Regions from separate parts of the Halobacillus sp. ACCC02827 genome, predicted to be linked through region 3. Evidence: riboswitches for the same ligand, from Rfam matches in the RefSeq annotation. Region 3 holds a riboswitch; each other region holds the start of a gene.
The links. Region 3 has a riboswitch for S-adenosylmethionine ahead of QRD89_RS03775 (Na+/H+ antiporter NhaC family protein). Riboswitches for the same ligand answer to the same signal wherever they lie in the genome.
Positions count from the first base shown of each region.

Region 1: linked by a shared signal. The riboswitch ahead of metK (methionine adenosyltransferase) and the one ahead of QRD89_RS03775 (Na+/H+ antiporter NhaC family protein) in region 3 are both predicted to bind S-adenosylmethionine.
Region 2: linked by a shared signal. The riboswitch ahead of QRD89_RS18120 (methionine ABC transporter ATP-binding protein) and the one ahead of QRD89_RS03775 (Na+/H+ antiporter NhaC family protein) in region 3 are both predicted to bind S-adenosylmethionine.

Region 1 is NZ_CP128168.1:2,523,720-2,531,329, forward strand. It holds gene mnmM (tRNA 5-(aminomethyl)-2-thiouridylate-methyltransferase MnmM) at 1-99, shown strand, start outside; gene tbcS (tetraprenyl-beta-curcumene synthase) at 121-1,197, opposite strand; gene QRD89_RS13385 (alpha/beta hydrolase) at 1,214-1,993, opposite strand; gene QRD89_RS13390 (gamma carbonic anhydrase) at 2,054-2,572, shown strand; gene metK (methionine adenosyltransferase) at 2,610-3,806, opposite strand; SAM riboswitch class I at 4,021-4,135, opposite strand; gene pckA (phosphoenolpyruvate carboxykinase (ATP)) at 4,453-6,042, shown strand; gene ytkD (RNA deprotection pyrophosphohydrolase) at 6,090-6,557, opposite strand; gene QRD89_RS13410 (hypothetical protein) at 6,754-7,065, opposite strand; gene menC (o-succinylbenzoate synthase) at 7,135-7,610, opposite strand, start outside.
Region 2 is NZ_CP128168.1:3,441,471-3,449,080, forward strand. It holds gene QRD89_RS18105 (M20 family metallopeptidase) at 1-765, opposite strand, end outside; gene QRD89_RS18110 (MetQ/NlpA family ABC transporter substrate-binding protein) at 779-1,615, opposite strand; gene QRD89_RS18115 (methionine ABC transporter permease) at 1,631-2,293, opposite strand; gene QRD89_RS18120 (methionine ABC transporter ATP-binding protein) at 2,283-3,311, opposite strand; SAM riboswitch class I at 3,404-3,521, opposite strand; gene QRD89_RS18125 (DUF302 domain-containing protein) at 3,695-4,078, shown strand; gene QRD89_RS18130 (DUF421 domain-containing protein) at 4,132-4,845, opposite strand; gene QRD89_RS18135 (metal-sensitive transcriptional regulator) at 4,987-5,244, shown strand; gene QRD89_RS18140 (DsrE/DsrF/DrsH-like family protein) at 5,306-5,785, shown strand; gene QRD89_RS18145 (rhodanese-like domain-containing protein) at 5,804-6,094, shown strand; gene QRD89_RS18150 (sulfurtransferase TusA family protein) at 6,129-6,695, shown strand; gene QRD89_RS18155 (MBL fold metallo-hydrolase) at 6,735-7,610, shown strand, end outside.
Region 3 is NZ_CP128168.1:745,874-753,483, reverse strand. It holds gene QRD89_RS03780 (glycoside hydrolase family 3 protein) at 1-1,856, opposite strand, end outside; gene QRD89_RS03775 (Na+/H+ antiporter NhaC family protein) at 2,319-3,638, opposite strand; SAM riboswitch class I at 3,756-3,860, opposite strand; gene QRD89_RS03770 (ABC transporter substrate-binding protein) at 3,929-5,005, opposite strand; gene QRD89_RS03765 (ABC transporter ATP-binding protein) at 5,023-5,796, opposite strand; gene QRD89_RS03760 (ABC transporter permease) at 5,820-6,641, opposite strand; gene QRD89_RS03755 (hypothetical protein) at 6,827-7,501, opposite strand; gene QRD89_RS03750 (hypothetical protein) at 7,498-7,610, opposite strand, start outside.

The sequences.
Region 1 (7,610 bases), 1.8 Mb from region 3:
CTCACCGCTCTCGATTCCAAAGAATACCACGTGCTCCATTACGGCTTCATCAATCAGAAACGTAAACCACCTTTTATATTAGCTGTAGAAAAGCATTAATACAAAAAACGGCCTGGACGATTACAACTCACGTCCAGGCTTTAATTTGTGATACATTTTGGTATTCAGGTAAAAGAACGTCGCTTTCTTTCCACTCGCCTTCAAGAGTTCTTTAACAAAGCTCTTCGCATTGGCAATACGCCCGACTTTTCGATCGGCCAAATACATTCCAACAAGCCCTTCATGAACCATCTCATGGAAAGCAGCGTTTGGTAACCGTTGAATCTCTTCGTTCGTTCTCTCGACGAAATACTTGAACCTCGCCCGCATCTCCTCTTCGTGCTCATAATAGGAACAAAAATTCAAATCCCCTTCCTCTTCATCCTCCTCCTGATCAATATAGTAATCAAGGAGAATGTGAAGCCCCTGCATGAATGGGAAATAGCTTCTTGTCACCTGCTCTGCTAAAGAAGGGTCAATTCTTCCACCAAGAGTATAAGAGACAAGGCAGAAAATACCAAGGGTAGAGCCCGTACATGCCGAAAATTCATACCATTTCAGTTGCGGCCAGTCCTTCTGGTGATCTTCAAACCATTGCTGTAACCTTGGAATACGTTCCTCTTCCACCACATGTTTATGTACTTGAAGATCGCTGTAAAGGGAACCAAGATTCCGAGTATGCTCCAGGACTATGTCATAGCCTTCCGCATTCCGAAGTACGTCCTGACAAGTTTTCACAAGGAGATGGAGGTAACCGGCGTCGTCTGATTCCTCACGATATTTATAGTAGTCTTGTCTTTCATTCCCTGGCGTCAGCGCATCCGCCATCGCCTGATGGAGCATGCGGAAATCTTTCGGATCCATCGATGTACTTCTGTCACATAAGTTATCAAGATAATCACTAATGGTTTGATAGGCTACGATAAAACGAACCGCTTCGTCCCTTCTCTCCCCTGCAAGCACCGCATAAATCGCCCCGCCTTCACAATGGAACGTTTTGCTTTCAATGCTGGCAAGTGCCTGAATCCTTAATTCCGGATCTGGTATTTGACGCGCCCGATCAATCCAAACGTTCAATTCTCTATGAACGGAAGGAAAGATATTTTTGTACACGTGGTACATGAGATGCAGGGCGTTACTCGGTACATTTGCTTTCATATGTTTCCCTCCCTGTCTATTTCTTGAGTTGCTGTTGTAAAAACCCAAGTGTATAAAGGTACACATCTTCCCACTCCGGCTCATTGAATAGTTCATGGTATAATTCCGGCCATTCTTTGTATGTTTTTTCTTTAGCATCCACTATATGAAACCATTCTGCCGTTTTTTCCGCCACTACCAGTTCGTCACGTCCCGCCTGCAAGACAAGAAGAGGTACATCCGGAAACTGGTTGACGTCCCGGAAAGCCAGACGGGAAGCACGTTGAAACTCCCGGTACCAACGCACAGAGACTTTCTTAAGGACAAGTGGATCTTTACGAAACTGTTCGACTTTCACGGTATCCCTTGTAATCAATGAAGGGTCTTGGTTGGCATCCATACGTAAAGAGGGCGCTATGATATTCAATAGGTAGGACAACCATTCCACAGGCGCACTTACACTGCCTTTAATAGCCAATGCAGGAGACGAGAGGATGATACCATCCATTTTCTGTTGCAGCTGTTCCATTACCCGCACCGTTACAAGACCACCCATACTATGACCGAGCAGAAATATTTTTTTATCGGGATCCGCTTCCCCGATCCAGCCCTCTACTGTCTTTATGTACTCCTCAAAGGAATGGATATGACCTTTCCTTCCGGGTGAATTTCCCTGGCCAGGCAGATCGCCGTATATAACATCGAAACCATCTTTATGAAGCCGATCCGCCAACCGCTCATATCTTCCACCATGTTCAAATGCTCCGTGGACGATAATGATAGTGCCGTCTGATGCTGGAGATTGCTTTTTATTCACAGTCTATCCCCCGTTCCATCTGCTATACTATCCTTAACTAATATTATAAGGGGGTTTACTATGATTTGCGAATATAAAGGAAAGCGCCCGTCTATACACCCGACGGCTTACATCGCTGATGATGCCGTTATTACAGGAGATGTTTTTATCGATGAAGGAGCAAGCATCTGGTTTAAAACCGTCATCCGCGGGGATGTAGCTCCGGTACATATCGGCAGGAATACAAATGTACAGGATCTCAGTATGCTTCATCAAAGCCCGGGTCAACCACTGATCCTTGAAGATGGCGTGACGGTCGGTCATCAAGTGACCCTGCATTCCGCACACATTAAGAAAAACGCGCTGATCGGTATGGGGTCCCTCATACTCGATGGAGCGATAATTGGAGAAGAAGCTTTCATCGGCGCTGGGAGCCTCGTCCCGCCGGGAAAAGTTATCCCTCCAAGGACGCTCGCTTTCGGCCGGCCCGCGAAAGTAGTTCGGGAACTGAACGAGCATGACTATCAAGAGTTGGAAAGGATAAGAACCACTTACATAGAGAAAGGAAACTATTATAAACAGCAGCAAGAAAAAGATTAAAAACAAAAAAGTACCCTTGCGGGTACTTTTTTTGTCCTTAATTGAAACGAGATTTTAATTGTTCTGCTTTGTCCGTCCGCTCCCAAGGGAACTCAATATCCGTGCGGCCGAAATGACCATAAGCAGCCGTATCACGGTAGATAGGTCGACGCAGATCCAGCATCTTGATAATACCGGCAGGGCGCAGATCGAACAGATCACGCACAGCTTCTACCAGCTTCTCTTCCGATACTTTGCCAGTACCATTCGAGTTGATGGCAATAGAAACCGGCTGCGCTACACCTATTGCATACGCAAGCTGCACTTCCACAGCGTCTGCAAGTCCGGCAGCTACGATGTTCTTCGCAACATAGCGGGCTGCATAAGCAGCAGAGCGGTCCACTTTCGTCGCGTCTTTCCCGCTGAAAGCACCTCCGCCGTGACGGGCATATCCGCCATACGTATCCACAATGATTTTTCTTCCCGTCAAGCCGGCATCCCCTTGAGGACCGCCGATAACGAAACGACCTGTCGGATTGATGAAGTATTTCGTCTGCTCATCAATGAGCTCCGCCGGTACAACAGGACCGATCACATGGTCGCGCAGATCTTTCTTAATCTGCTCCAATGTAATTTCTTCCGCGTGCTGTGTAGAAATGACAATGGTATCTACGCGGACAGGTTTATCCAGCTCATCGTACTCGATGGTCACTTGTGTCTTCCCGTCCGGGCGCAGGTAATCCAGCGTGCCGTCTTTACGGACATCCGAAAGACGCTTGGACAGTTTATGTGCCAGTGAAATAGGAAGAGGCATTAGTTCTTTCGTTTCATTATTAGCAAAACCGAACATTAAGCCCTGATCTCCAGCTCCGATCGCTTCAATCTCATCGTCGCTCATCTTGCCCTCGCGGGATTCCAATGCTTCATCCACTCCGCCTGCAATATCAGGGGACTGCTCATCGATGGCAGTCAGAACGGCACACGTATCCGCATCGAAGCCGTATTTGGCTCGAGTATATCCAATATCTTTAATTGTTTGACGAACGATGGATGGGATGTCTACATAAGTATTTGTACTGATCTCTCCTGAGACGAGCACAAGTCCCGTGGTCACTGTTGTCTCACATGCAACCCGAGCATTCGGGTCATTTTTTAAAATTTCGTCTAAAATGGCATCAGAAATCTGGTCACATATTTTATCGGGGTGACCTTCTGTAACTGACTCTGATGTGAATAACCGGCGATTGGCAGGCATTCTGAAAAACTCCTCCTTCTGTAAGTACAAAGTATTAGACGGAACTCTTTACCAGTATGTGCAGAAACGAAAAAACGTTTCCTTCGTTCATGCTTCATCCACAACCATTAGAGCTTTATATAGGAATCTATACCGGATGACCTCCGGCTCGGATATTTCTCCATAAAAAGAAAAAACCCTTCCTAATGTCGAGGAAAGGGGCTGCTTCCTTTCGCTCTTATCGTCCAAGAAGGAATTCGTTCCTTCCTGCTTCAGGTTAGCACCATGCCATTCTCATGACGGTTGCTGGGTTTCAAAGGGCCTGTCCCTCCACCAACTCTGGATAAGAGAGTTTCCGTTCTTCGTTATCGTATCGAAAACCATGTAACATGTCAATCAGATTCCACCCGTATCCCCGACCAGGTACGGTTTTTACGGATCCTTACAAAACCAAGGACCCGCCACCTTTTCTTTCCATTTATAAACGTTCACACCGGAAAAAACATAAGATAGAAATAAACCATCCGGATTTTAACAAGAAGCCAATATTTGTTCACAAAATATTGGAAACAATTTCACCAAATAGTATGGACTATAAAAATGAATGTGTTATACTAATTCCATCTTAAGGATGATTAAATTATTTGACAAAGGCGGGTCGACTTATATGAGTACCATTAACCAAATGTCTGAACTTAACCTATTACTAGCTCAAGAAAATGTCCATCACCAACTTTCCGTTCCGCACTTGGTGGAGAAGATCCTCTCTCGCAACGAAGGCACATTAACAGAAAAAGGTGCAATTCAAGCGACTACTGGTACTTACACCGGCAGATCACCAAAAGACAAATTCATCGTCAAAGACGACACGTCCGAACAAAAAGTGGATTGGGGTACGATCAATACGCCGATTGACGAGAGTACTTTCGTTCAGCTTTACCACAAAGTTCTTACGTATTTAAAGAAGCGGGAAGAACTCTTTGTTTTCAAAGGGTTTGCCGGCGCAGAAACACGGTATCGTCTTCCCATCCAAGTCGTGACAGAGTTTGCGTGGCACAATCTTTTCGCTAAACAGATGTTCATTCGTCCAAATACGGAAGAGGTGGCAGATCATGAAGCGGAATTCACGGTTATATCCGCTCCGACCTTCAAGGCTGATCCTGAAGTGGACGGGACAAATTCAGAAGCGTTCATCATGATTTCCTTCAAACACCGTATCGTCTTAATTGGCGGAACCGAGTATGCCGGGGAAATCAAAAAATCGATTTTCTCCGTCATGAACTATATTCTTCCGGAGAAAAACATCCTGCCGATGCACTGTTCAGCGAACGTTGGTAAAGAAGGCGATGTCGCTCTTTTCTTCGGGTTATCCGGAACGGGCAAGACTACCCTTTCTGCAGATCCTTCCCGCCGTTTGATCGGGGATGACGAGCATGCGTGGTCGAACTACGGCGTCTTCAATATTGAAGGCGGTTGCTACGCCAAGTGTATCAACCTTTCTAAAGAAAAGGAACCACAAATTTACGATGCGATTCATTTTGGATCGGTTCTGGAGAATGTCATACTAAGCGCAGACTCACATGAACCGGATTATGACGACACAAGTTTGACAGAAAACACTCGTGCGGCTTATCCGCTTGAACATATATCCAACACTGTACAGCCCAGTGTAGCTGGTCATCCAAATGCGATCATTTTCTTGACCGCTGATGCTACAGGCGTTCTCCCTCCGATCAGTAAGTTGACGAAGGAACAGGCAATGTACCACTTCCTGAGCGGATATACCAGCAAACTCGCAGGTACAGAAAGGGGAATTACAGAACCGCAGGCGACATTCTCCGCCTGCTTCGGCTCTCCATTCCTTCCCTTGGCTCCATCTAAGTATGCAGAAATGCTTGGCGAGAAAATTGATCAATTCCAGACCGACGTCTATCTAGTGAATACAGGATGGTCCGGAGGGTCTTACGGGGAAGGACAGCGGATCAAGTTAAGCTACACAAGAGCTATGATCCACGCTGCGTTGGAAGGAGAATTAAGCTCAGCGGAGACGTATAAAGATCCTTTCTTCGGTTTACACGTTCCCACCCACTGCCCTGGTGTCCCTGATGAGGTATTGTCACCTCGTAAGACATGGACAGATAAAGAGGCCTACGACCTGAGCGCTAAAGCGCTTGCCGAAAAGTTCCATAAGAACTTTGAGAAATTCACTTATGCGAGCGAAGCAATTAGGAAAGCAGGACCTTCCTATCATAGCTGAACATCATAAAATATCCCCCACGTGGTCACGTGGGGGATATTTATTCTTCAGATATGACGCTGAATACGTTTCATGCATTCCGGAAGGACTTCATCCTTCATCATAAAGCTGAAGCGCTCATTCACTCTCATGTTCTTTGGGAGATGTCGGAATAAGACAGGGCCGTGTGTTTCAAAATAGTGTTCCTGATCGGCCAGTTCAGATATGACGGCATAATATACGTTCTTTATGACCGTGCCACCTTTACCATCCACATGGTATTGACCGATATACGTCAACTCTTTAATTCTCGCACCTGTCTCTTCCTGAACTTCCCGCACAGCTGCCTGATCTGCTGTTTCGCCCTCTTCGACTTTTCCTCCGGGAAATTCGAACCCTCGATCCTTATGTCTCGTCAAAAGCCATTGGTCCTTATAACGGCAAATGACCCAAACATGCTTCGGAGTTGCAGAGAACGGATGATCCTCAAATGATAGTCGAACAGGGTTCTGGTAAAAATCATAAAATGTTTTCATGTTTGCTCCACTGCCTTTAATCCTAGTTATACGTTCTTGATGGTACCTGTATAAATCGTACCATAAGGATGTATAAATACAAACCGGTGCGTTTCGATACTCTGCTGCTATTTGTATTATTCCTTTTGAAATCCTCCTCTAAACAAAGGATTTCATACAAAAAAGCCGCTCCAGTCTAACGGAGGGGCTTTTTCCATCAAAGATCCAACACGCCCATCTGGACGATGTGATCTTTCGTTTGATCATCACCTAGTTCATGAATGCGCTGGAAAGCCTTCTTCATGTCCACATCCGTCTCATCATTATCCTCATCTTTATGGTAAGGCATGAATGGGATATGCGCTCGATAGAAGGACCGATTGTCCGCATTATTGATTTCATCGAAGATTTCACGAAGGCCGATCACTTCTTCCTCTGTCGCGTAAATGATGAAATCATCGTTGTTCGCATCATGATTCAGGGAGATTTCCCTTGTCCCAATATTGATATAATACTTGTTTCTGTCCATCCTTCGCCCTCCTTATATTCTTATTGTGGTCGAAGAAGGACGAAGTTATTACGAAAATCCCCGGGGTGGTTAAGTTGCCTTAGCTTCATAAGAGTGATTAGTAACGAATTCAAGGTATTCCCTGTCGACGTCTATTCCAATTCCAGGGCCCTCCGGCACACGGATTTCTCCCCGATCCATGATAATTGGTGGTTGCACAATATCTCTTTCGAAATACCGTGTGGAGCTGGATAAATCACCCGGGATAGTGAAATTAGGAAGTGTTGCAAGCGCAAGGTTGTGTGCTTTGGATACACCGGATTCGACCATCCCCCCGCACCAAACAGGTACTCCCCGACGCTCGCAGAAATCATGGATTGCCTTTGCTTCGGTCAAGCCGCCCACCCTGCTTATTTTCACATTCACGATGCGGCAGGACTCGAGCTCTACACCCTGGACAGCATCATGAAAAGACATGATTGATTCATCGAGACACAGGGGTGTCCGCATTGTCGCCTGCAGTTCTTTATGATAAAAGAAGTCGGCGGGTTGGAACGGCTGCTCAA
Region 2 (7,610 bases), 980 kb from region 3:
TGCTTCACGCGTTGCTGCTCGTAAATAAAACCTCGCCCGGGCATAATCCGGAACGATATTAGGTGCCTGACCGCCATCCAAGATGACTCCATGGATCCGCACGTCATCCGGAACATGCTGGCGCAGGGCATTGATCCCGTTGTACAGTTGAATGACTCCATCCAAGGCGTTGATGCCGTCGTGCGGGTTGCTTGCCGCATGTGCACTTTTGCCGAAGAATTCAAAATCGACAGGATCGACGGCCAGCGTAGGCGCCGATCCCGACGTCCTCCCCATAGGATGAACCATCATACAGACATCTAAATCCTGGACGAGTCCGTGGCGGACGAATGTTCCTTTCGCACTGCCGTTCGGTCCGCCTTCTTCTGCCGGTGTGCCGAGTACGACGACATCTCCTCCGGTTTGACTGATCAATTCCCCTAATGCAATGGCAGCCGCACAAGAGGCTGTGCCGATAATATTGTGTCCGCATGCATGACCAAGACCCGGCAGGGCATCATATTCTGCCAAAAACCCGATTTTAGGTCCGGGAACACCAGAGCTTTTCACCGCACGGAAGGCCGTTTCATGTTCTGGAATATTCCGATCGACGACAAACCCTTCCTTTTCTAAAAGAGTGGTCAGCGTATCTGCAGCGAAATATTCCTCGTTGCCTATTTCCGGGCGTTCATGAATGCTGTGACTGATGGATAGGTATTCTCCCCGCTTCCCTTCTATCTTTTGCTCAAGAAGGGTGGAAAGAGAAGTTGCTGTTTCTGTAGTCATTTCCTCCACTCCTTTACCAGCCGATATCTTCCAATGGGACAAATGTCGGAATAAGGGAATCGTTATATGTTTTCTTAATGTGATCCGCTACGTCCTCTTCTTGATAAAGCTCAACGATTTTCTGGTAGACTTCTTTATCTGCTTCATCGGCACGAGCCGCAATGATGTTGATATAAGGTTGAGCGGTTTCATCCTCAATATAGACAGCGTCTTCCACCGGTACAAATCCTGCTTCAACCGCGACTCCATTATTAATGACGGATGCAGCGACATCGGGAAGGACACGTGGTGTCTGGGCAGCAACAATCGGCTCAAATTTCAAGTTCTTCGGATTATCTTCAATGATATCGAGCGATCCATTTCCGTCGAAATCTTCCGGTAGACCGATCAGACCCGCCTGCTCAAGGAGAAGCAGAGCGCGTCCCATGTTCGTTGCTTCTTTCGGGACAGCGATGGAACTTCCATCAGGAATGTCCTTTACATCTTTATATTTTTCGGAATAGACACCCATTGGAGCAATGATCGTCGTACCGATCGGCTTCAAGTCTAAATCGTGCTCTTCTATGAAGGAATCAAAATACGACACCGTCTGGAAAGCGTTCAAATCGATATCTCCATCAGCAAGTGCCATGTTCGGGCGCACGTAGTCCGCGAATTCAACCAGTTCAATGTCAATATTCTCTTTCTCTGCTTTCTCCTGGACTTTCTCCCAAATCGGGACGCCGGAACCATTCAGGCCTACCTTCACTTTCGTCTTCTCACCAGATGCTGCGTCGCCTTCACTGGAGCACCCTGCTAATACAAAACTGATGATTGCGATGAAACCTAAAATAAATCCCCACTTTTTCATAATAATATCCCCCTGTTATTGTCTACGTATTTTTCTTGATATAAAGTTTCCAACCGTCTGCGTAAGCTGCACAATCAGTACGAGCAATAGGACCGTTGCAATCATAATATCTGTTTCAAAGCGTTGATAGCCGTAAGAGATGGCCAAATCTCCCAAACCTCCGCCTCCAACAAAGCCCGCCATGGCGGAAGCACCGACGAGACCGATCGTTGCAATCGTCAAGTTAAGAATAATAGAACTCAATGCTTCTGGTATATAAACACGACGTATGATCTGCCACGGTGTCGCTCCCATCGCTTCTGCTGCTTCGATGACTCCTGGTTTCACTTCAAGCAAGCTGCTTTCCACAAGCCTCGCTATGTACGGAGCAGAGAAGATGACGAGCGGAACGACAGCTGCTGCTGTCCCGATCGATGAACCGACAAGCAGACGTGTAAACGGCAGGATCGCTACGAGCAATATGATGAACGGAATGGAACGGAAGAAGTTCACAACCGCACTTAATCCGTTAAAGAACGGTTTATTTTGAAGCAGCCCTCCCTGTCTCGTAACAACGAGAAGTATTCCAAGCGGCAGGCCGATTAGCGCTGCTGCCAGGAGGGATATACCGACCATGACAAGGGTCTGATATGTCGCTTCCCATATTTTCGGCCAAAAATCCATCAAATTAACCTGCATGTGCAGTCACCTCCTGTACCGTTACGGTTTGTTGGATATGGTGGATCGCTTTAAGAATTTCTTTCGCATCCCCTTGGAACTCCACGACTAAATGACCGAATGGAATACCCTGCAGTTCCGTAATCTGTCCGAACAGTACATTTACTTCCACATCAAAACGTTTTGCCACCTGTGAGAGGACCGGCTGTCCTGCGCTTTCCTCCACAAAGGTGATCCGGTAGATATTCCCGGAGGCATGGCGCTTTTCGATGCCGTCTAGAATAGACGCGGGTATATCATTCTCCATCACCGTCCTTACGAAATTCTTGGTTGTCGGATGCTGCGGATTGGAGAAAAGGTCGAAAATGGATCCACTCTCCATGACACGTCCGTTTTCCATCACTGCTATCCTGTCACACACCTCACGGACGACATTCATTTCGTGAGTGATCATCAGAATCGTAATGCCGTACTCGTCTCTCACCTTCTTCAAAAGTTCCAGGATTGACTTGGTTGTCTCCGGATCGAGAGCGGACGTTGCTTCGTCACATAATAGAATATCAGGGGAGGTCGCCAAAGCTCGGGCGATACCGACCCGCTGTTTCTGCCCGCCGGACAGCTGGTCCGGGTAATGATTTGCCTTTTCAGACAGACCGACGAAGGCTAGAATTTCCTTCACCCTTTGATCTATCTCTTTCTTCGGCGTACCGACAAGAGATAATGGAAATGCCACGTTATGGTGGACGGTTTTGGACTCCAGCAGATTAAAATGCTGAAAGATCATTCCGATGCGCTTCCGGACTGTCCTTAAATCCGGTTTGGACAGCTTCGTCAAATCCTCTCCATTGACGACGACCCTTCCTTCTGTCGGCCGTTCCAATAAATTAACAAGACGGACGAGCGTGCTTTTTCCAGCGCCGCTGAAACCGATGACTCCGAAGATTTCCCCTTTATGTATCGTCAAATCGACACGGTCGACGGCACGCAGTTCTTTCCCTTCGTGCTGATACACTTTCGATACGTTTTCAAACTGGATCATCGAATCCCTCCTATGCTTTCCTAAACAAAAAGAGCCTCTCTTCTTATAAAACAAGAAGAGAGGCTCACACGTATGTATATGAGATCCGTCTCTCCTCATCTGTCACGCCCACAGGCGTGCTGGAGTTGGCACAGTTTCTGACGGAGACATCCGTTCAGATCCGCTGCCGAGGTTTCAAAGGGCCAGTCCCTCCACCTCTCTAGATAAGAAGATCGATTCAATTCGTTATTCAATTATGTCACTGGTGAAAATGATAATACAGCCTCATCCACCTTGTCAATTCCATTTGTAACTTTTCTCAGAAAAATGGAGAAATTCAGATTCCATAAATACCTTAAAGGGTATGTATAGCCATAAATCAGGAAATTAAAAAGGAGGATTCTATGTTTCATTATACAGTTGAAACGAAGAAGAGTGTCGAGGATGCAGTGGAAAGCCTGGAACAACAGCTGAGTCTGGAGCAGTTCGGGGTCTTATGGAAGTTCAATGTCAAAGATAAGCTGACGAAAAAAGGATTGGACTTCCATCAGGAATTTCGTATTCTTGAAGTGTGTAATCCGAAAGAAGCAGAAAGCATCCTATCCGAGAATACCCTTGCCGGTTATTTTCTCCCTTGTAAAATGGTCGTATATGATGAGCAGGGCACAACAAAGATCGGAATGCCGAAACCAACTGCTCTTGTAAGTCTCATTGGCGATGCTGCCGTTCAATCACTCGCCTCCGATATCGAGGAACGGTTGATTCACTGTATAAGCAAAAGCGTGTGAAATTAGATCCCTGGTCAGGGTTCACCCATCCGCACTCTACCAGGGATCTCCATTTAATGCTCGATAGGCGGAATTTTCGGATCCGTACCTTTCAACGAGTAGTGAAAAGATCCCCGGTTGGTTACCGCTCCGTAGAAGATATCCGAAACCGCATGGGGAGTGATCTGTTTCTCTACCCACGCTTCTGTCTTTTCCATACGCGCTATCATATCCTTTTGTAAAATACCGTCCATAATCAAGGGGATGTCATAACCCCCACCCCTATTCCACATACCTATGTCTTCTCTAGTAACAGGCTCTTTTCCCTGCTTCAATTGCACCGTCAATCTCCCGTCCGGTTCTATGATTGCCGTGTATACGTCCTCAATCCGGAATACATCTTTTTCCCGAAGCATTTGTATTATGTTATCAATGGAATAGCGAATTCGCTTAACGTTTTCACCAATCATCTTCCCTTCGAAAACGACAACAGTTGGTTCGAAGGTCAATAACTTACCGAACCAAGGACTCCTCAGCTTCATCCATACAATGACTTTTTGTAAGAGCGCGATCGCTATAATAGCTGTCACCGTATGGATGTGGTTGATATTCGGATCAGCAATATCCGCTCCCACCACGGAGCCGAGAACCAGGACAACAACGAAGTCAAAGACAGGTAGTTCACCGATCGACCGCTTCCCCATAAAGAGACCTACGGCCAAAAGCAATGGCAGGATTGTGACGATTCTAAGCAGTACCTTCCAGGTATCCATCCAAAGTTCCATCATGTCACCTCTTCCTTAGCTTGGTATTCTATCGGTATTCTTATCCGAATCTTTTCTTGTTGACAAAAATACCACTAGGGGTATATTATTAGTCATGTACTGTTCAAAGCGAACAAAAATAACTGCTTAAGGGAGGCCGACGCAGTGGAATATAACACAGCTATGAAAAACAGAGTGAAACGATTAGAAGGGCAATTGAGAGGCGTACTGAAAATGATGGAGGAGAATAAAGACTGTAAAGATGTCATCACACAGCTTTCTGCATCCAGAAGCGCGATCGATCGTGCCATCGGTCTTGTCGTCAGCTCCAACCTTGCAGAGTGCATTCAAGGGTCCGATGACGATCAGACAACAGAAGCGTCCATTAACGAAGCTGTTCAATTGCTAGTCAAAAGCAGATAATTTTTTTACTTTACAATATACCCCTACACGTATTAGTATAACCCAATAAGGAGGCAGTAAAATGTCAGAGACGAAGAAAACGAACATCATTTTATTCAGCGGAGATTACGATAAGGCGATGGCCGCTTATATCATCGCCAACGGGGCAGCAGCCTATGATCATGAAGTTACCATCTTCCATACTTTCTGGGGACTGAATGCTCTAAGGAAAGACGAACCAATTAAAGTGAAGAAAGGCTTCATGGAGAAAATGTTCGGGAAAATGATGCCACGGGGTGCGGATAAAATGGGCATTTCTAAAATGAATTTCGCAGGATTCGGCCCTAAAATGATCAAAGACGTTATGAAGAAGCATAATGCTGTGCCGTTGCCGGACTTGATTGACATGGCTCAGGAACAGGAAATCAACCTTGTTGCCTGTACAATGACGATGGATCTCCTCGGTCTCCAAAAGGAAGAACTGTTGGATGACATCCAGTACGCTGGTGTAGCTGCTTATTTGGCAGATGCAGAAGAAGGAAACGTTAACCTATTTATCTAATCAGGAGGTTGAAACCATATGAAAACAATGACAGCTAAAGAAGTAGAACAGCAGCTGAGTGAGGCTCTGAACATCATTGATGTCAGAGAAGACGAAGAAGTGGCAGAAGGTAAAATACCCGGTGCTGCACACATCCCTCTGGGATTTATTGAAGAGCGGGCGGTTGAATTGGATAAAGATACACCTTATATCATGGTTTGTCGCTCCGGCGGACGCAGCGGCCGTGCTTCAGAAATACTCATGAGTAAAGGGTTTGACGTAACGAACATGGAGGGCGGCATGCTCGCCTGGGAAGGCCCGACAGAATAAATCACATACCTATATGGGTAAGGAGGAATCTCAGATGACAATTAAAACGAATCAGACGCTTGATGCCAAAGGCTTGGCCTGCCCAATGCCGATTGTAAAGACGAAGAAAGCATTCAAAGACCTTGCTGCAGGCGATGTCTTAGAAGTGCTTGCAACAGATAAAGGTTCCAAAGCCGATCTGCAGGCATGGGCGAAAAGCTCCGGACACGACTATCTCGGTATTATCGAAGACGGGGATGTCCTGAAACACTATCTCCGGAAAACCAGCGGCGAAGAAGCCCAGGAGAAGAAACATCCACACATCGTGGACAATGAAACACTTCAGGAAGTACGCTCACAGGAAGTAACCATACTGGATGTTCGTGAACAGGCAGAATTTGCATTCACGCACATCCCGGGAGCGGTATCCATTCCACTAGGAGAGCTGGATGCACGCATGAATGAGATCGACAGCACCAAACCTGTTTACGTCATCTGCCGCACAGGAAGCCGCAGTGACTTGGCTGCACAGAAGCTGGCAGACAAAGGCTTGGAGAACGTGTACAATGTCGTACCTGGCATGAGGGAATGGAACGGAGAAACTTCCTCCATTCATAATTAAATTTTTTTGCAAACCAATATACCTTAGGGGGTAAATAGGATGTCAGTAAAAACTATGCCGATTGCAGATATCGTCAAGAAAGTGCTGAATAAGGAAGAGCTGTTCCTACTGGATGTACGGACAGAGGACGCATTCCATGATTGGAAAATCGAAAGTGACAGCTTCACTTATATGAACGTGCCTTACTTTGATCTGCTCGATGGCGTCGAGTCTATTACCGATCAGTTACCGAATGATAAAGAGATTGCCGTCGTTTGTGCCAAAGGCGGCTCCTCTGAAATGGTGGCAGAACTGATTAGTGAGGCAGGATATGAAAACGTATATTCCGTCGAGGGTGGAATGAAAGAGTGGAGTGAGCACCTGGAGCCGGTAAAAGTCGGTGAATTGAGTGACGGAGGATCTGTCTATCAATTCATACGTATCGGTAAAGGCTGCCTGTCTTATATGGTCGTTTCTAAAGGCGAAGCCGTTGTCATCGACGCGACAAGAATGACCGACGTGTACAAAGACTTTGCAGAAGAAAACAATTGGAAGATCACACACATCCTGGACACTCACCTGCATGCCGATCATATATCCGGCGGCAGACAACTTGCTGAAGAAACAGGCGCTTCCTACTGGCTTCCACCCGAAGATGCTGCCGAAGTAACATTTGAATACAACGCGCTGCAGGACCAAACGAAGATTCAGGCCGGAAATGCAAAGATCGATGTGCATGCGCTCTATTCCCCTGGTCATACGAAAGGCTCCACGTCCTTCGTTGTCGATGATCGTTACTTGATGACGGGAGATATTTTATTCATCGATTCGATTGGAAGACCGGACCTTGCCGGAAAAGCAGAAGACTGGGTAGCGGACCTTAGAGAGACACTTTATACACGCTATAAGGAACTATCTGCCGAGCTGCTTGTTCTG
Region 3 (7,610 bases):
AATTTCATTTGTGGGTGATCGGCAGACCGTGTGGCGACATTATACGTGTAAGTACCAAAGATGATATAGTCCGCCTTTTTCACCATTTCCAACTGTCCTTCTGTCAATTCCGCGCTCGACGTTGATAAAACAGTAGTGGCACCGTGGCGTTCTCTGACGGCATCACCAAGCAAATCAATGAATGTATTTCCAATGACAAGTACCTCTTCCTCCTCTTCTGGTGTCACAGGTAATACCCCATCATTTTTGACCATGGTGATCGACTTCTCAGCAGCTTCTTTTTCCACCTGTTTATGCGCTTCGGAACCTACGATTTCTTCCGCGTATTGAACCTTCTCTTCCAGCGACTTCGGATTTTCGGAAGGAATGATTCCCCGCTTCACTTTCAACGTCAAGATACGTCGGGCAGAGTCCTCAATGGTTTCTTCCTTGATTTCCCCCGTTTCCACAGCTTCGTAAATACCTCCCGCTACTTCTTCAAGTCCTACAGGCATCAATACGATATCTGTTCCGGCGTTGATCGCCCGAATCACGGAATCTACCGGTCCGAAGTGGTCACTGATTGCTTTCATGTTGAGCGCATCGGTCACGACAATCCCTTCATAGCCCATCTCTTCACGAATTAAGCCGGTCAACACCTTCTCTGATAAGGTGGCAGGAAGAGCAATCGGCGTCCCATCCTTCTGAGAAATCACTTCGGTATCATCAATTTTCGGGAAAGTGACGTGTGCCGTCATGATTGCGTCAATACCTGCATCCATTGCTTGTTGGAAGGGATAGAGTTCCACTTCCTTGAGTCGGTCTAAATCGTGAGGCACTTCAGGAAGACCTAGATGAGAATCGACAGCGGTATCTCCATGGCCAGGGAAGTGCTTGGCCGTAGCAGCGACACCAGCTTGTTGTAATCCCCGCATATAAGCGGTTCCCATCGTTCCAACCAATCTTGGGTCTCCACCGAAGGAACGGACGCCGATAACCGGATTATCCGGATTATTGTTTACATCCATCACAGGAGCGAAATTCACATTGAATCCAAGCGCCGCAAGTTCTTCTCCAATGGCATTACCAACATTCTGAGCTAGCTCTTCCGAACGTGCTGCCCCAAGTGCCATATTTCCAGGCATATCTGTCCCGGATTGCAGCCTTGTGACGATTCCACCTTCCTGATCAATGGTCATAAGCAGTCCAAATTTCTCACTCGAACTCTGGTAATCGTCGACAAGCGTTGTCGTTTGCTCTGTGGTTACGACATTTTCACGGAAAAGAATGACTCCTCCCAAATGATATTGTTTTACCATCTGCCCTATTTCAGCATTCATTTCCGTGACATTTTTCCCCTTCCAAGTACGGAAGTCAGGCATCAACATCTGTCCGACTTTCTCCTCCATTGTCATTTTATCGATGGCATTCCTTACGATGTCATACTTCTTTCCTTTCTGCTTCATCAGTACAGGAGTAACCTCGGACTGCCCTTTATGCTTCTTTCGTTTGAAATGGACGGCGATCCGGTCCTGATCCTTCCCGCTGCGGACGGTAATCCACGCTCGCCCGGGTTTTCCGTGCCATGTTACTTTTCCATGTTCATCCACTTCCGCCACCCGTTTATTGTTGGACGACCACTTCAGATTCTCCTCGACCTTCTTGAAGTGACCATCTTTGTAAACACGCAGCACCTCCATCTGAACCGTATCCCCTTTAATTGTCCTGTCCGCTTCCGGTACGTTCTGCAAAAGAATTAACTCTGTTCCCTTGTTCGACTTTTTCCCGTCCGCCGATACCGGTCCGGTCATCGTTCCCGGAATCAACAGACAGAATGTAAGCAGCACAACAAACCAACCTCTTCTCCTGCCTTTCACTCTACATTCCTCCTTGCCTTTATTTATTTGTAAAAGTAAGACCGCTATCCCGCATGACGATCGAACTTTCCCAACAATGGCGGATCATGATGAGAGTCTTTATTATGGAAGCGTTTACAATATGTAGTAAAAGCGTACCGAATATAACTATAGTCGTCTATACCACATAAGACCCCTCTCTCTCTTTTTCGACTGTTTTTTTCATTCTATAGCCCCATTACAATAGATTCATTTTGAAATATAATATCAAATTCATGAACTATTTAAAGAATTAATATTTCATTCGAATTTGAAAAAATCTATTAAGTGACCAACTACCTCCGCCTTCCTTTATGGCCGCTCACCGGGCGCCCAGTGGAAAGGTCCCTTCTCCTGGAGCCCGATCTCTCCCCCAGCCATACCACCTTTTCCAAACGAAAAAGAAGCTCCCTATTTCAGGGAGCCTCTTCCAGTCAGAGAATATCAGGATCCTTTTTGAGCGGAAGGATCTGCTTTCTGAACCGTAAACTTAGGAAACTTGAAGACAATAGCAAGAATTCCGGACACGGCTGTTAAGATCGGATAAATACAAAACGGTACGATTGCAATAGGTGAAATCGATGCCACACCGGCTACAGCAAGGAGTTGGGCTCCGTAAGGAATGATTCCTTGAACAGAGCTTGCAAAGATGTCCAACAGGCTGGCGGATCTTCTCGGTTCAATGCCGTAATCATCAGAGATCTGTTTGGCTAATGGACCGGCCGTGATGATCGAAATCGTGTTGTTTGCAGTGGACAAATTGATCGCGGTTACGATACCGGCGATACCGAACTCTCCACCACGATTAGACCGGACACGTTTATTCACCGCTTCCAGTAGATACTCAATTCCGCCGTTATAACGGATCAGCTCTACAAGTCCTCCGAGCAGGATAGCGATCATAGACAACTCCTGCATGTTAGCGAAGCCGTCTCCGATCAGGTTAATCAGTTCCATCCCCGAGAATTTACCGAGAATCAAACCGACAATTCCGGCTGCTACCGTTCCGCCGATCAGAACGAATATGACGTTTACCCCAAGGATGGCGAACAGGAGCACTCCGAGATATGGAATGACTTCAAGGAAATTATACGAGTATGTTTCCCCAAGATCTGCACTCGCACTGGCTGTCCATACTGCAAAAATAACCGCTGTTACTATGGCAGCCGGAAGAACGATAAAGAAGTTCGCCTTGAACTTTTCTTTCATTTCCGTGCCTTGTGTTCGAACAGCTGCAATGGTTGTATCAGAAATGATGGAGAGGTTGTCCCCGAACATAGCCCCACTTACAATGGCTCCCATAATCAGCGCCACACCAATATCTGTTTGTTCTGCGACACCAAGTCCGATCGGGGCTAAAGCTACAACTGTCCCTGTGGAAGTACCCATGGAAATGGATATGAAACACCCAATGACGAACAGGCCGACGACCATCCATCCACCAGGCAGGTAGCTCAGGCCAAGGTTGACGGTGGAATCTACAGCCCCCATTCCCTGTGCGACGGAAGCAAATGCTCCCGCGAGCAGGAAGATCACAACCATCAAGATGATATTCGGGTGTCCTCCCCCTTTGGAGAGTGTCATGATTTTCGTTTCAAAATCTGTTTTTCGATCCATAAGCAGCGCTACCAGTATAGCTGCAAACAGAGCGACGAGTACAGGCATTTTGTAGAAGTCACCTGTCACGATCCCTGAACCAATGAACAATACAATAAATACTACAAATGGAATAAGTGCAAAAATATTTGCTTTCGGTTTTGTCATCTTTTCTGCCTCCTTCTTGGTGAACTCATGAATGTTTCTGTGATACAGACAAGACCAGGCCAAACAAATAAAAAAGAAGCCCTCTTTAGGATAAGAAGGCTTCTTTGTTTCCGTCCCCTCTTATCTGTCAGGTCTAAAACCTGCTGGATTTAGCACCGGCCAACTGTGTTGGTGGTTGCTGAAGCTTCTTAGGACCAGTTCCTCCACTTCTCTTGATAAGAACTATTCAATTGAGTCTCTCGTTACTTTACATCATTTTTTTCTCTCTGACAAGAGAAAAACTTGGAATGTTACTTTTTATCATACTCTCCGATAATGTCCACGGCTTTGGCTGCCAGAGAAGGGTCTACAGCCTCATCGAAATCTACTTCGCCGATGATGGCACCATTGGAGTTGTAAAAGTCGAACTGATCTTTAATATCCTCCACGAACATACTGCCGTCCGGATCCAGTCCTGTCACGCCGACTTTCTTCCATATTTCAGGATCCTTCAAAGCGGTGTGTTTTGTCATGATATCAATGACTTCATCAAGTCCCTCGCCGTGAAGAAATGCATCGTTGTAATCGCGTACCCCCTTCAAATAAGCAGCCATGAAGCGGAGCGATACGTCTGTTTCTTCTTCAACAAATTCCGGTGAGCCTAGAACCATCGCGATTTGTGCTTCTGGAGCATAATCCGTAGCATCACCGAACCGCACATGTAACCCCTGCGATTCTCCCTGTGTTATCAAAGGCTCTATCTGCAGGGCAGCATCTATGGATTTATTCCCCATCGCGGCCAGCATATTACCGAAATCCGACATTAAAACAACCTCTACGTCCTTCTCAGTCAAGCCGGCATGCTTCAGCATTTCATGAAAGATGTAATCATCCACGGCATTCTTTGAAGATACAGCAATCCGTTTTCCTTTAAAATCGGCATACTCCTTGATTTCATCCTGAAGGTCTTCTCTAATAACAAAACTGAAGTAGGAATTGCCATCGAAATAGTGCCCTTTATCAGCGATGATCTTCACATCGATTCCCTGAGCGATCGCATTGAAGAACGAAGCGGTGGAGACTCCGCCGGCGATGTCCACTTCACCGGAAGCAAGCGCCGGCAGCATATCATCACTGTTGGCGAATGTCGTAAATTCGATGTCTATGTTATAGTCATCGAAATATCCTTTCTCTTTCGCGATGTAAAATCCTGCACCGGACGCCGCACCGTCCTCTGCAATAACTACCTTCTGACGCTTCTCAAGCGGAGCCAGATCGCCGGATACGGTTTCTTTCTGCTTTCCTTGTTCAGACTCCTTATCACTGCAGCCTGCTGCTATACCCAAAAATAAAAAAAGAGAGATAAAGATCCATAATGATTTACGCATGGGATGTTTCCCCTTTCTTAAATCCTTGATCGTTGCACTTCTTCCTGAAGATGATTCCAGACCTCCACGAATTGTTCCGCCATGACAGGGTCAGCCCTGACCTGCTCCATATTTCTTGGTCTGGGGAGCTCGATTCGTTTTTCCTTTACAATCCTCCCCGGCTGGGCACTCATCAAGAGAATCCGGTCGCTGAGCAGGAGTGCTTCATCGATACTATGTGTAATGAAGAGGACCGTTTTTTTCGTTTCGGCCCAGATGTTGAGTAATTCTTCCTGCAGGATGAATTTATTCTGTTCATCCAATGCTGCGAACGGTTCATCCATCAACAATATTTCCGGGTCATTTGCGAATGCTCTGGCAATGCTCACCCGTTGTTTCATTCCTCCGGAAAGCTCTCTAGGGTAAAGCTTGGCGAAACGCTCCAGCCCTACTTTTTCTAAATAATACGCGGTCCGTTCCTTGATGACCGCCGCTGGTACACGACGCATTTTCAAACCAAAACTGACGTTACCCTCCACGGTCAGCCACGGAATCACCCCCCGTTCCTGGAAGACCATCGACTGAAGTGGCCGGTCTTCCTTTGCTCTTGCGATGGTGAATGACCCGGAACTCGGTGTTTCCAAATCGGCTAGAATTCTGAGCAGTGTCGTTTTTCCGCACCCGCTCGGTCCGACTAAACAGACGAACTCTCCATCGGCAATATCCAGATTGATTCCTTCCAATGCTGTGACTCTGCTTTCCTTTTTATAAAATACTTTCGTCAAATCCCTGATGGAAATTTTCGCATCCATTCCACCTTCCCCTTTCTCCTTCATCAACGCCAAGGGAGTAATTTACTTTGCAGTCCTCTCAAGATTAATGAGAATAAATAGCCGAAGAACGAGATGAGTACGAGCCCTACAAACATTTCTTTCAACATGAATGCCTTATAGGAGGTCCAGATTAAGTAGCCGATACCGGAATTCGCTCCCATCATTTCCGCTGCTACTATCGTAAGTAAGGCGATCGCCTGCCCCATTTGAATCCCTTCAAGCATGACCGGTAAGGAACCCGGGAGAGCGATTTTGAAGAAAAACTGTTTCGAATCTGCTCCGTAATTCTTTGCTACGTCCAAATATATTCTGTCGATGTTGATGACACCGGCAACTGTATTAATGACTACCGGAAAGAAGACACTTCCTGCGATCGTCACCACCTTGGAAACTTCCCCTACTCCGAACAGAATGATGATGATCGGCAGGAGAGCAAGTGTTGGAATCGGCATGAGAGCCATGATCAAAGGCGACAGGAAATGCCGGATTGGACCATACAAACCCATCAGCAGTCCGATTGCAATAGCAGGGATCACTCCGAGAAGGAATCCTGCAAAAATACGATATAATGAGATTCCAACATGGCTGAACAGTTCTCCGCTCCCTGCCATCGACCAAAAGGTTCCCACGATTTGCGTAGGGGGCGGGAAAAAACGGGCATCCATCAAGCCTGTACGGGACAAGATTTCCCAAAGCAACAGAATAAACACCGGGGAAGCTATGGTAAGTGTTTGTTTGAACCGTTGACGTATACGCCTTTTTCTCCATTCTTGCTGTTCATTGAGCAAAGGATCCTGTGCAGCAATCCTTTCCGATTCTTTCATATGCCACCACCTCTTGTGCTAAGTTATGAACTTCTGCCCATATGTGTGAAAAAAGTAAAAAGAATCAAAAAAGCGCGGGCAGATACCCGCGCTTTTTTGATTCTTCGTCTGTAGGAATTGCTAGTTTTATTAGATGATACCTGAGCCTGTACTCATCTGTTCTCCGTTAAGTAAAACTCACCGATTCAAGATTCCACTTCTGTAACATACACTTCGTCATCCGCTTCCACCGTCATGTTCTCAGGAATTTGTAAATACAGGACCGACATGCCGGAGGACATACTGCTGCCGCCTGTGTTCTTTCCTTCAGAGAATTGTCGGAAAGGAAAAGAAGGATCGAACTGATAGAAAGTCTTCGTTACTTGTTCGCCGGAGGTTACGACCAGCCCCTGGTTCTCAAAGGTTACCACAGGCTCCTCTTTGACAGGGATCTGCCAGCCATTTACGACCATAGGTGACCGATACTGATAGAGGTGTATGTTCTTTTTCGACTCTACTTTTTCTACGATAACGGACGTACCAGGCCCGCCGGGAGTGCTCACTTTCACGTTCAGCGTTTTTCCTCCAAAGGAGAAGGTACGCTCATCTAAAAGGTATGCCTCGTCTATCTGATCAAGGTTTCCCTCTAACAAATGGCTGTACATAGCATCGTCGATATCCGACGAACTCGCCGCTTCCCCTGGCAGGGGATCAGGCAGGAAGAAGGTGAAAATTGTCGAGAGTACTAACACGCACCCAAATACAAGGAAGATCAAATGGCCGGTCTTAGCCATCTTGACACTTGCACCCTTATACTTCCCGTTAAAAACAGCTGCCAAAGTGACAAGCAGGAAAAGAAAGACTGCGAAAACGATGATCATGACCGCTTCACCTCCAAACGGCCAGCAATCCAGAAGCTTCCAACGAAACAAGTAATGGAAACGAGCAGTGCTTTCACAGCGAATAAAACAATATTTGCTTCATCAAACA